DNA from 3 places in the Enteroscipio rubneri genome. Region 3 is predicted to be linked to each of the others. Evidence: predicted binding sites of a transcription regulator. Region 3 holds the regulator's gene; each other region holds the start of a gene.
What was found. Region 3 encodes LexA, which represses DNA repair genes until DNA is damaged. Its sites were predicted from a motif close to CNAACANNTGTTNG; they were not measured.
Positions count from the first base shown of each region.

Region 1: a site for LexA is predicted at 1,944-1,957, ahead of ruvC (crossover junction endodeoxyribonuclease RuvC). Genes of this name have one in related genera too.
Region 2: a site for LexA is predicted at 1,712-1,725, ahead of ABGT83_RS07620 (DUF1848 domain-containing protein). Genes of this name have one in related genera too.

Region 1 is NZ_CAWVIN010000001.1:209,557-212,803, forward strand. Features, by position in the region: gene ABGT83_RS00820 (lipase family protein) at 1-1,744, shown strand, start outside; gene ruvC (crossover junction endodeoxyribonuclease RuvC) at 1,975-2,526, shown strand; gene ruvA (Holliday junction branch migration protein RuvA) at 2,523-3,122, shown strand; gene ruvB (Holliday junction branch migration DNA helicase RuvB) at 3,155-3,247, shown strand, end outside.
Region 2 is NZ_CAWVIN010000003.1:80,214-83,460, forward strand. Features, by position in the region: gene ABGT83_RS07615 (FAD-dependent oxidoreductase) at 1-1,464, shown strand, start outside; gene ABGT83_RS07620 (DUF1848 domain-containing protein) at 1,822-2,760, shown strand; gene ABGT83_RS07625 (DUF4013 domain-containing protein) at 2,917-3,247, opposite strand, start outside.
Region 3 is NZ_CAWVIN010000002.1:668,879-672,125, forward strand. Features, by position in the region: gene dut (dUTP diphosphatase) at 1-366, opposite strand, end outside; gene nrdR (transcriptional regulator NrdR) at 366-812, opposite strand; gene lexA (transcriptional repressor LexA) at 1,590-2,228, shown strand; gene hflX (GTPase HflX) at 2,416-3,247, opposite strand, start outside.

The DNA.
Region 1 (3,247 bases), on a different contig from region 3:
TGAGGAAAAAGACGATATCGGCTATCACGAAAGCTTTATGAAGGCATCTGGTGAGATCGCATTGGCCCTGCAAGACTTCTTGAAGGGGAGGAACATCGATTCTTCCGACGTAAGGTATTTTCTAACAGGTCATAGCCGCGGGGGCTCGGTAGCGAATATCCAAGCCGCCGCTCTTTCCAGGACGGTGGGCGGTGAGAACGTGTATGCGTACACGTTCGCCTCTCCGAACGGGGTGTCGCAAGACGTGATGGAAGGGGAAGACTTCGACAACATCATAAACATTGTGAACCCCGAAGATTTAGTGACAAAGGCGCCCCTGTCCAAGTGGGGCTATGCTCGCTACGGTGTGTCTTTATGCACGCCTTCAAAATCCAATTCCTCAGAGTATACTCGGCAATATCTTCCAGTGATGCGACAGTATTTTGCTCAGTATTCGAGTAACGAGACCTACCATCCATATTTCACGGGTGCGCTCGCTTCGAATGCGGCTGTTGAAGCGGTATTCTCGCTATCTCCCAGCATTGCCGGATTCTATGGACGGCTCTACGGCCTTCCGGGTTTCAATTTGATAGACAAGCATCAAACCGACGAGCTGGAATGGACGTCATTTCACGCGATGCTAGAAGCTTTTATGAAGTTGAAGTTCACCGGTTCGGAGAATCTGACGAGTGCCGATTGGGCGGCGCTTGTGTATTGCGCGGCACCTGCGGCAATCGGCATCGTGAAGGTCGTCGAAGCCATAGGATTGCACCCGATCGTCTCGACTGCGGGTGGAGCTGTGATCGGCATCGCTGCCGTCGACATCGCTTTAAACCTCGCCGATGCGCATTGTGGGGAGACGTATCTTGCATGGATGATGACCTCTGACACCGTGGCGATGTATAAGAATCGTTTCAAGGGAATAGCCGTCGCATGTCCTGTCGATGTGCATGTCAGGGATTCTGAGGGAAGGTTGGTCGCCAGTATCGAGGACGATAAGGTGGACGAGTCCATCATGCAGGATGGTCTCGCAGCTACCGTCGATGAAAATGGAGTCAAGAAGGTCGATATACCCGATGACGATACCTATTCCGTCGAGCTCGTCGCGACGGGCGATGGCGAGATGGATTATACCATCAGCGAATACGAAGGCGAAGGAGCCTCGCTTCGCCACGTGCAATTCCGCGACGTGCCTTTGTCCGAAGGGGAGCGGTTCGAGGGCGTGATATCCGAAGGGGAGGGCAACCTTGCTTCGACGTTTTCCATCCACAGCTCCTATGGGGAGACGATAGAGCCTGACGCAGAGTACGGCGGAGGCGACGTCGATAATCTGACAGTGACCGTCGAAGCACAAGGCCAGGGCAACGCCTGGGGCAACGCGCGCGTTACGAAAGGGTCGCCCGTCACCGTCGAAGCGCAGCCGCTTGGCGAGGCGGTCTTCGACGGATGGTACGAACACGGCAGTCTTGTGAGCGAAAGCGCGAGCTACTCGTTCCAGGTCGAGGATTCGCGAGCGTTGGTAGCGAAATTTAAGGATGCCGGCCAGGGCCCGGGGGAGGGTCCAAGCGAGTCCGAGGGCGGAGAGGGAGACGGACGATTCTCGGAAGGAGCTGATGAAAATGCAGGAGCGCGCGGCGTCTCGCCTTCCGTCGCGCGTTTGGCTTCGACGCGCGACGACAGTGCCGTGAACTTGGCGCCTGCCTGCGCGCTGCTGGCGCTGCTCGGATGGTCGATTGCGATTGCCATAAGAAGGCGCTTGCGATAGCGGGAAGATCCGGGCGTCGCTGAAGCGGAGCGAGCGCGTTCGGGCGTCTCTTGAGTGGGGGCGGACGTCGCTTGAGGGGCTCGCTTGATCGGTTCGGGCGTTGCTGGAACAACCGTCGGGGGTTGGAGGGATCGTAGAAAAGGCGCGCTTTCGAGCGCGTCTTTTTCGTTCTGTACGGCGAATTGTGGTACTATGCATGCGAACATTCGTTTGCAGAAGAAGTGAGGACGATGACGCTCGTCGAACGTACCATCTTGGGCATCGATCCCGGTCTGGCGAACACCGGCTGGGGCATCGTGGCGCAGCGCGGGCCGCACCTGACATGCCGCGCATATGGGTGTGTTTCCACATCGAAGGACGCGCCACTCGCCCAGCGGCTGCACAAGATCCATGAGCAGATGGCTGCCGTCGTCGCACGGTTCGAGCCTTCGTGCGCGGGCATCGAGACCGTGTGGTTCGGCGCGAATGTGCAGAGCGCCTTCGCTACGGGCCAAGCGCGCGGGGCCGCGCTCGTCGCGTGCGCCGATCGCGGGCTCGAGGTGCTCGAGTTCTCGCCCAGCCAGATCAAGCTGGCGGTGGTGGGCACGGGCTCGGCCGAGAAGGACCAGGTGCAGTACATGGTGCGCCAGCTGCTCGCGCTCGACGACGTGCCGCGGCCCGATCACGCGGCCGATGCACTAGCCGCGGCCATATGTTATACGACGCACGAGGGCTTTGCGCAGCGCACCGGGGCGGCGTGCGTGGCCTATGATTCCCCCAATTCGGGAAAGGACCTGCGATGATCGCGTTTCTGAAAGGCACCTTGGCGGGCAAGACGACCTCCTCCGCAGTCGTCGAGGTTGCTGGCGTAGGCTATGCCGTGGGAATGTCGCAAGCGGCCCTCTCGAAGCTGCCCGAGATGGGCGGCGCGGTGGAGGTGCACACGTATCTTCAGGTGAGCGATAGCGGAATCGCGCTGTACGGCTTCCTCACCTTGGAGGAGAAGGCGCTGTTCGAGCGCCTGATCGGCGTGGGCGGGGTGGGGCCGAAGGTGGCGCTCGCCGCACTCTCGGCGTTCTCGCCGGCGGCGCTCGTGGCCGCCGTGCAGGCGCAGGACGTGGCCGCCGTTCAGCGCATCCCCGGCGTGGGCAAGAAGACAGCCTCGCGTATCATCCTCGAACTCAAGGGCTCGTTCGACCAGGGAATCGCGGGGCTCTTCGAGGACGAAGCTCCGATCGCTGCCGTTATGGCGGAGCGGCTGGCCGGCGCACGGGAGGCGCTCCTGTCCATGGGCTTCACCTCCGCAGAGGCGGAGGTGGCCCTCAAGGGCGCGCCCGAGGACGGCGATGAGAGCGTGCTGGTACAATACGCTCTGAAACGACTGGGATCGAACGCGTAGGCGTACCGCGCCGATGAAACGGATAGGCGGCCATGGCTGACAACGGCATCGAAATAGAGGGGCTCGTGTTCGAGGCGGACGCCGCCACCGGCGACGCTCGTCCGGCTTCGCGCGGCGAAGCGCAT
Region 2 (3,247 bases), on a different contig from region 3:
GGCCTTGCGGGCATCAACGCCGCCGAGGCAGCCGCCCGCAATGGCGCCAAGACGGTGGTCATCGAGCGTAATACCTCGTTCTCCGTGCGCGGCGTCGACGTGGGCCATATTGGCAGCAACTTCCACAAGCAGAACGGCTTCGACCTCGATCCGCGCGTTGCCGCTCGTTTCTTGCACCAGGCGTCGCACCAGACCACGAACTACGACCTCATCTACGTGTGGGCGTCCCGCTCCGGCGAAGTATTCGACTACATCGAGGAGCTGGGCTCTAAGAACGGCGTCAGTATGGTGCCCGCGCTGTCGGGCACGGCGAAGTACGGCAACTGGTCGACCCTGTCCAACCAGTGGCGCGTCTATCCCGACGCCGTTTCGTTCGTGCGCGGCGGCGAGAAGTACGACTCCCGCGACGACGGCCAGCCAGTCAACGTGACGCTGGGCGAGCTCGTGTACAACTCCGCCGTCGACAACGGTGCCGAATTCGTGTTCGAGGCACGCGCCGAACAACTCGTGGGTGATGCAGCCAGCGGCATCACCGGCGTGATCGCAACCACGAAGGACGGCAAGCACGTGCAGTACAACGCCGCGAAGGGCGTCATCCTGGCCACGGGCGACATCGGAGGCAACCAGGAGATGGTGGATGCGTTCTGCCCCATCTCGAATCGTTCTGATTCAAACTGCTACGCACCTGCCGGTTTCAATAACGGCGACGGCCTAACCATGGGCATGTGGGCCGGCGCCGCCATGTCCAAGAGCGAAGCAGCCCCGATGATCCACCAGTTCACGCTCGATACGCTCGAGTGCAACCTGACTTCGTTCATCATGAGCTGGCTGGCCGTGAACGCCAACGGCGAGCGCTACGGTGCCGAGATGCCGTTCGAGCCCATGCTGACGAACGCCCGTATGAACACACCGGGCAACGTCGCGTGGTCCATCTTCGACTCGGATTATGAGAAGTACATCATGCAGCAGCAACCCGAGCGCTTCGACCGCTTCACCGACGGCCTCGATGCCGTCATGGAGAAGTGGCTAGGCAACGGCAAGCTGATCAAGGCCGATACGCTTGAGGACCTGGCCAAGCAGCTCGACATCCCGGCCGACACGTTCAAAGCCACCGTCGAGCGCTACAACAGCATGGCCGACGCAGGCGAGGATATCGACTTCGACGTGCCCGCACAGTGGCTCGCGCCCGTGAAGACCGCGCCATTCTACGCGACGAAGAACGTGTGCTCTACGCTGACCATCCCGTTCGGCCTCCACGTGAACGCCGATTCCCAGGTTCTCACCGCCGAGGACGAGCCCATTGCCGGCTTGTTCGCCATCGGCAACGTGCAGGGCGACTTCTTCGGCAAGGACTACCCCGTGCATTGCCCCGGTGTCAGCCACGGACGCTGCGTGACGTTCGGCCAGCTCGTTGGAGAAGCTTGCGCCAAGGGAACGACTATCGGCGAACTTGATTTCGCCTAAGCGCACCGACTGCCCGGCCGGAACGTTCTCCTGATCCTGCCGGACCCCTCCCCTTCGAGGGCCGCCTTCGGCGGCCCTCGTCGCGTTTCGGGCCGCATTCGCCCCGGACCCATCCCTCTTCGCGGCCGAGGACGCCGGGCTGCTTCCCCGCATATGCCGGCGTCCTCGCGATCCAAGCCATAAGCAAAATCGGCGTCTTCAACTCATGCTTTACGCCACCGGTGTCTGTCCACTATACTTGACATTTCGAACAGGTGTTTCTTTTTATAAGTTTATTGGTCACGCATCGACGGCAAATCTGGCTGCATTCGGAGGGGTTTACTCGATAGGCGGCATGATCCGAAGGGGAGGTGCCCCATGATCGTCAACGTGGGGGGAAGGACCGATATTGTCAACCACTACACAGAATGGTTTTTAAACAGGCTCGAAGAAGGATCAGCCTATGTGCGCAATCCGCTGTTCCCGCACAAAGTGTCCCGTTGCCAGCTCGATCCGTCCGTCGTGGACTGCATCGTCTTCTGCTCGAAGGATTACCGACCTATCCTGCCTCACATGCATGACATTGTCGAGCGGTATGGCGTGTACTGCTTCTACTCAATTACCGCATATGGAACCGACATCGAGCCGAATATACCCGACATCGACACCAGCATTCAAACCCTTCTCGAACTCTCTCGCATCGTCGGCTCCGAGCGTGTTGTATGGCGCTACGAGCCCGTACTGCTCACCGACGCCTACACTGCCGAGGTGCATGCAGAGACCTTCGATCGTATAGCCGCCCAAGTGGCCGGACATGTCGATCGCTGTATTTTCGGATTTGTCGAACAGTACGAACGGTTGAAAAAATCTTTGCCGGGCTTCGTCCCACTCGACCGCAACGGCAAGACCGCACTCGCGCAAAGCCTCGGATCGATCGCGGCGTCGCATGGGCTCGCCCTCCAAGCGTGCTGCGAAACGGGCGACTATCGAGCATTCGGTATCGAACGCAAAGGATGCGCGACCCTCGCCACCCTTGGACGCGCTAATAACTGTCAATTCAGAACACTCAAACACAAGGGTTTGAAACCCGGCTGCCGTTGCTTTGAAAGCCGCGATATCGGCGCGTACGACACCTGCCCAAGCAGCTGTCTCTACTGTTACGCGAACACAAGCGCAACGAAATCGCTCGAAAACTACCGCCAACATGATCCGTATTCGCCCCTGCTTGACAGCACAATCGGACCGGATGACGTGATTACCGACGGACCCCAACGTTCCCTCTTGCTCCACAGCAAGCAGGATGCGCTGTTCATCTAAAACGTCAAGACTGGAGCGTGCGAGTCCGATCCGTCTTGCCGCATCTAAGCCGACGAATTTCGGCTCCACGTGCTGGCAAGCGGTATCCGCTCAATGACGCGCAAGGTTTCTTGCCAAACGAGTATCCGCTCGACACCAGCGAACTGGCTAGCCAGATCAGCGGAACGGCGTGCGAGGACCCGTCGTATACGCTCCGCCCGCCAGCTCGAACGGCATCGGATCATCCTGCCCGCGCCAAGCGGGGACGTCGAACTGGCGCATCCAGTAGCCCATCGCACGGGCTACCATCATGCTGATGAAGACGGACAGAGCGAGCGACACGACGCCCACGAGCGCTAACCCTACGACCACAACCGCGGTCCCCGCCGTCGCGCTCAGAGCGGCGGCCTCGAACGGAGACGCAAGAAAACCGACCGCAGCAAGCGCAGCCGTGAAAAAGACGATGAGCATGAACACAAGAGAGAGCAGGCCGACAACCGCCCCCGTT
Region 3 (3,247 bases):
CTCGGATACGCGCATAATGACGAGTTGAGCGATGCGGTCTCCGCGCTTGATCTCAAAAGGCTTGTGCGCGTCCAGATTGACGAGAACAGACTGCAGCTCGCCTCGGTAACCGCTGTCGATAAGACCGGGAGCATTTACTAGCGAAACGCCATGCTTTATAGCAAGTCCGCTTCGGGGCAGGACAAAACCAGCGTACCCTCTCGGAATAGACACGGCAATGCCGCAGGGTACGAGTGCTCGTTCGAACGGATGCAGAACCAGATCGATCGTTGAGCGCAAATCGACACCAGCATCGCCGGGATAGGCGTATGCAGGGATTGGCAGCTCCGGATCGAGCTGTTTGAGCGGCACGGCAATGCCCTCCATCAGCTCATCCCTTCCAATGCGGCAGCGAATTCCTCGATGTTCTGGAAGTCCTTGTATACGCTTGCGAAGCGTACATACGCGACATCGTCGAGCTTTGCAAGGCGGACAAGAGCCATATCGCCGAGCTCTTTGGACTTGATCTCGTTCTTTGATGCATTGCGGAGTTCAGACTCGATGCTCTCGATGAGCGTCGCTACCTGTTCTGGAGAAATAGGTCTTTTTGCACAGGCGATAAGCAGGCCTCTCATAAGTTTTTCGCGATCGTAGACTTCAGACGATCCATCGGACTTGATGACTATAAGCGGAGTGTCGCCAAGCCGCTCATAGGTAGTGAAGCGATGACCGCATTCGAGGCATTCACGGCGCCGACGAATGGTCGCACCGTCTTCGGATGGTCGAGAATCGACAACTTTCGATTCGGAATGACCGCAGGATGGACAGCGCATGGCACTCCTTCTGTCAGCGTTTTTTCCACCCTAACATACTAGATATTGTGGTTCAATGAAATCGATGAAATCATTGGAAAGAGCGTCAAGGCCGATGATGGTTCGGACATGTCCATACCCAATGTGTTCATGTCGGTGCCTGCGGCTATGTCCCGATCCTTTATGAGAAGGTCGGGCGCGCATCGCCCTCGCGTAGTCGATGCCGGCCGATGGGGCTGGTCGACTTCAAGAACCTCGGAGGGGAAATATCAAAAGCGATTCGATCATCGCAAGCAGAGCGACGGAAGGCTTTTGTTGATGTCCTCCATGAGGGTGTGTTATAAAGCAAGGAACAACCCAAAAAACGCCGTTGCGCAGAGCGTGAATCCGCCAACGGTCGCCTGCAGGAGGTTCATACGATCGAAGGGTTTTCCCGCTGCGTCTCCTGATCGCAGCTCTGTAACGAACTGCGATCTGAGAACGTTCCTATCGATTCGACCGAGTTTACTATGATATCCGAAGCAGGAACTGTCTGAACTTGGGCTCGATGGACGATCGCTTTGGTACGGCCCGGGAAATACGATAATCTCGGCCTCATGCTCGGCGGTCTCGATCGCTTCCAAGCGAAGAGCGGACGTTCCCTCGACAAGATATTTCGTCGCATATTTCTTCATTTTTACCCTCCTGCTCTTGCGTAGAACCTTTGTTCGCGTATATAATAGGTCGAACAAAGGTTCATGTCAAGAGACTTTAAAACATTTGTTCGCTAGTAGTATCGGACGACGAAAGGACGACCCTATGGCCGAGAAGGTAACGAAGCGCCAGCAAGCGGTGCTCGACTGCATCGAGGAGTGCATCAGGGAGAAGGGGTATGGTCCTACCGTGCGCGAAGTATGCCAGAGCCTCGGGCTTTCCTCCCCTTCAACCGTCCATGTGCATCTTAAGGCGCTCGAACAGAAGGGACTCATCAAGCGCGATCCGCTCAAATCGCGCTCGATAGCGCTCACGTATCCGCTTGAGGACGCGGCGCTTGCCACGAATGTCATCCAACCTTCGTTCAGCAAGATCGTGAACGTTCCGCTCGTCGGTAACGTTGCGGCCGGTTCGCCCATCCTTGCCGAAGAGAACATAACCGACACGCTTTCGCTTCCGACCGATATCGTGGGCGACTCCCCTTCGTTTTTGCTGTCGGTACGCGGCGAGTCGATGATCGAAGCGGGCATCAACGATGGCGACTACGTGGTCGTGAAGGAGCAGCCTGTCGCCGACAACGGCGATATCGTGGTCGCTCTGGTCGATGACGGTGCAACGGTCAAGCGGTTCTACAAAGAACAGGGGCACGTACGTCTGCAGCCGGAGAACTCCACGATGGAGCCTATCATCACGACTGATTGCTCGATTGCTGGCAAGGTTGTCGCGGTGTTCCGTCGGCTTTGATAATCTTGGTCGATATTGCATGAAAGAAGCCGACTCGCCGGTTTGCAATCGGCGAGTCGATGTCTGAATGCGCTCGATCAACCGGGTCGGTGCGTGCATGTGGTCGACTTGATAGGTTGGCCGCATAGTCCAGCGAGACTGGATGCGTGTTGGTCGAAAAGCTCGCCTTCTGAATACGTCGAATGCTTCAGTTGCTTTCCGAGAACGCGCGGAATAGGCCGGCGTATGAAGGAGCGGCCAGCATGACAATGTGCGTGCCGGCTTCCTCATGCGTTTCCGAGAGAATACGGCAACGCTCGTGGGCAACGGATACCAAATCCCCGCGATCGTAAGGTATGACCACGTTCATATGCGTGTCGTGCGACGACGCGACGCGGGCTATATGGGAAACGAGCTCGTCAACTCCCTCTCCTGTTGCCGCCGAGACGAACTGCGCCTGTGCGTAACGAGATCGCAGTGCCGCGAGTCCTTCGTTATCAAGCACATCGCACTTGTTAAACACCAGCACACGCTTGATGTTCTGGGCCCCGATCTGCCCGAGAACATCCTCGACAGCAGCTATCTGGGCTTCGTACTGGTCGGAAGAGGCGTCGACAACGTGCAAGACGAGATCAGCCCCCGTAATCTCGTCGAGTGTCGACTTGAACGCTTCGACGAGCGTCGTGGGGAGTTTCTGGATGAATCCAACAGTGTCGGTAATTGTGATCTCGCGGCCTTCCGGCAGCTCGAACCTGCGGGTCGTCGAGTCGAGCGTGGCGAACAATTTGTCGTAGGCGAGGACATCGGCATTCGTCAGTCGATTGATCAAGCTCGACTTGCCGGCATTGGTGTAGCCGGCAAGAGCCACCTTGTACATGCCGCTTTCGTAGCGGCTCTCACGCTGTACGGCCCGAACCTCAGCCAGATGCTTGAGCTCGCGCTTGATGGAGGTGATGCGCTTGCGCACCATGCGCCGGTCAACCTCGAGCTGGCTCTCCCCCTCTCCGAAGCGGGAGCCTACGCCACCGCCCATTCGGTTC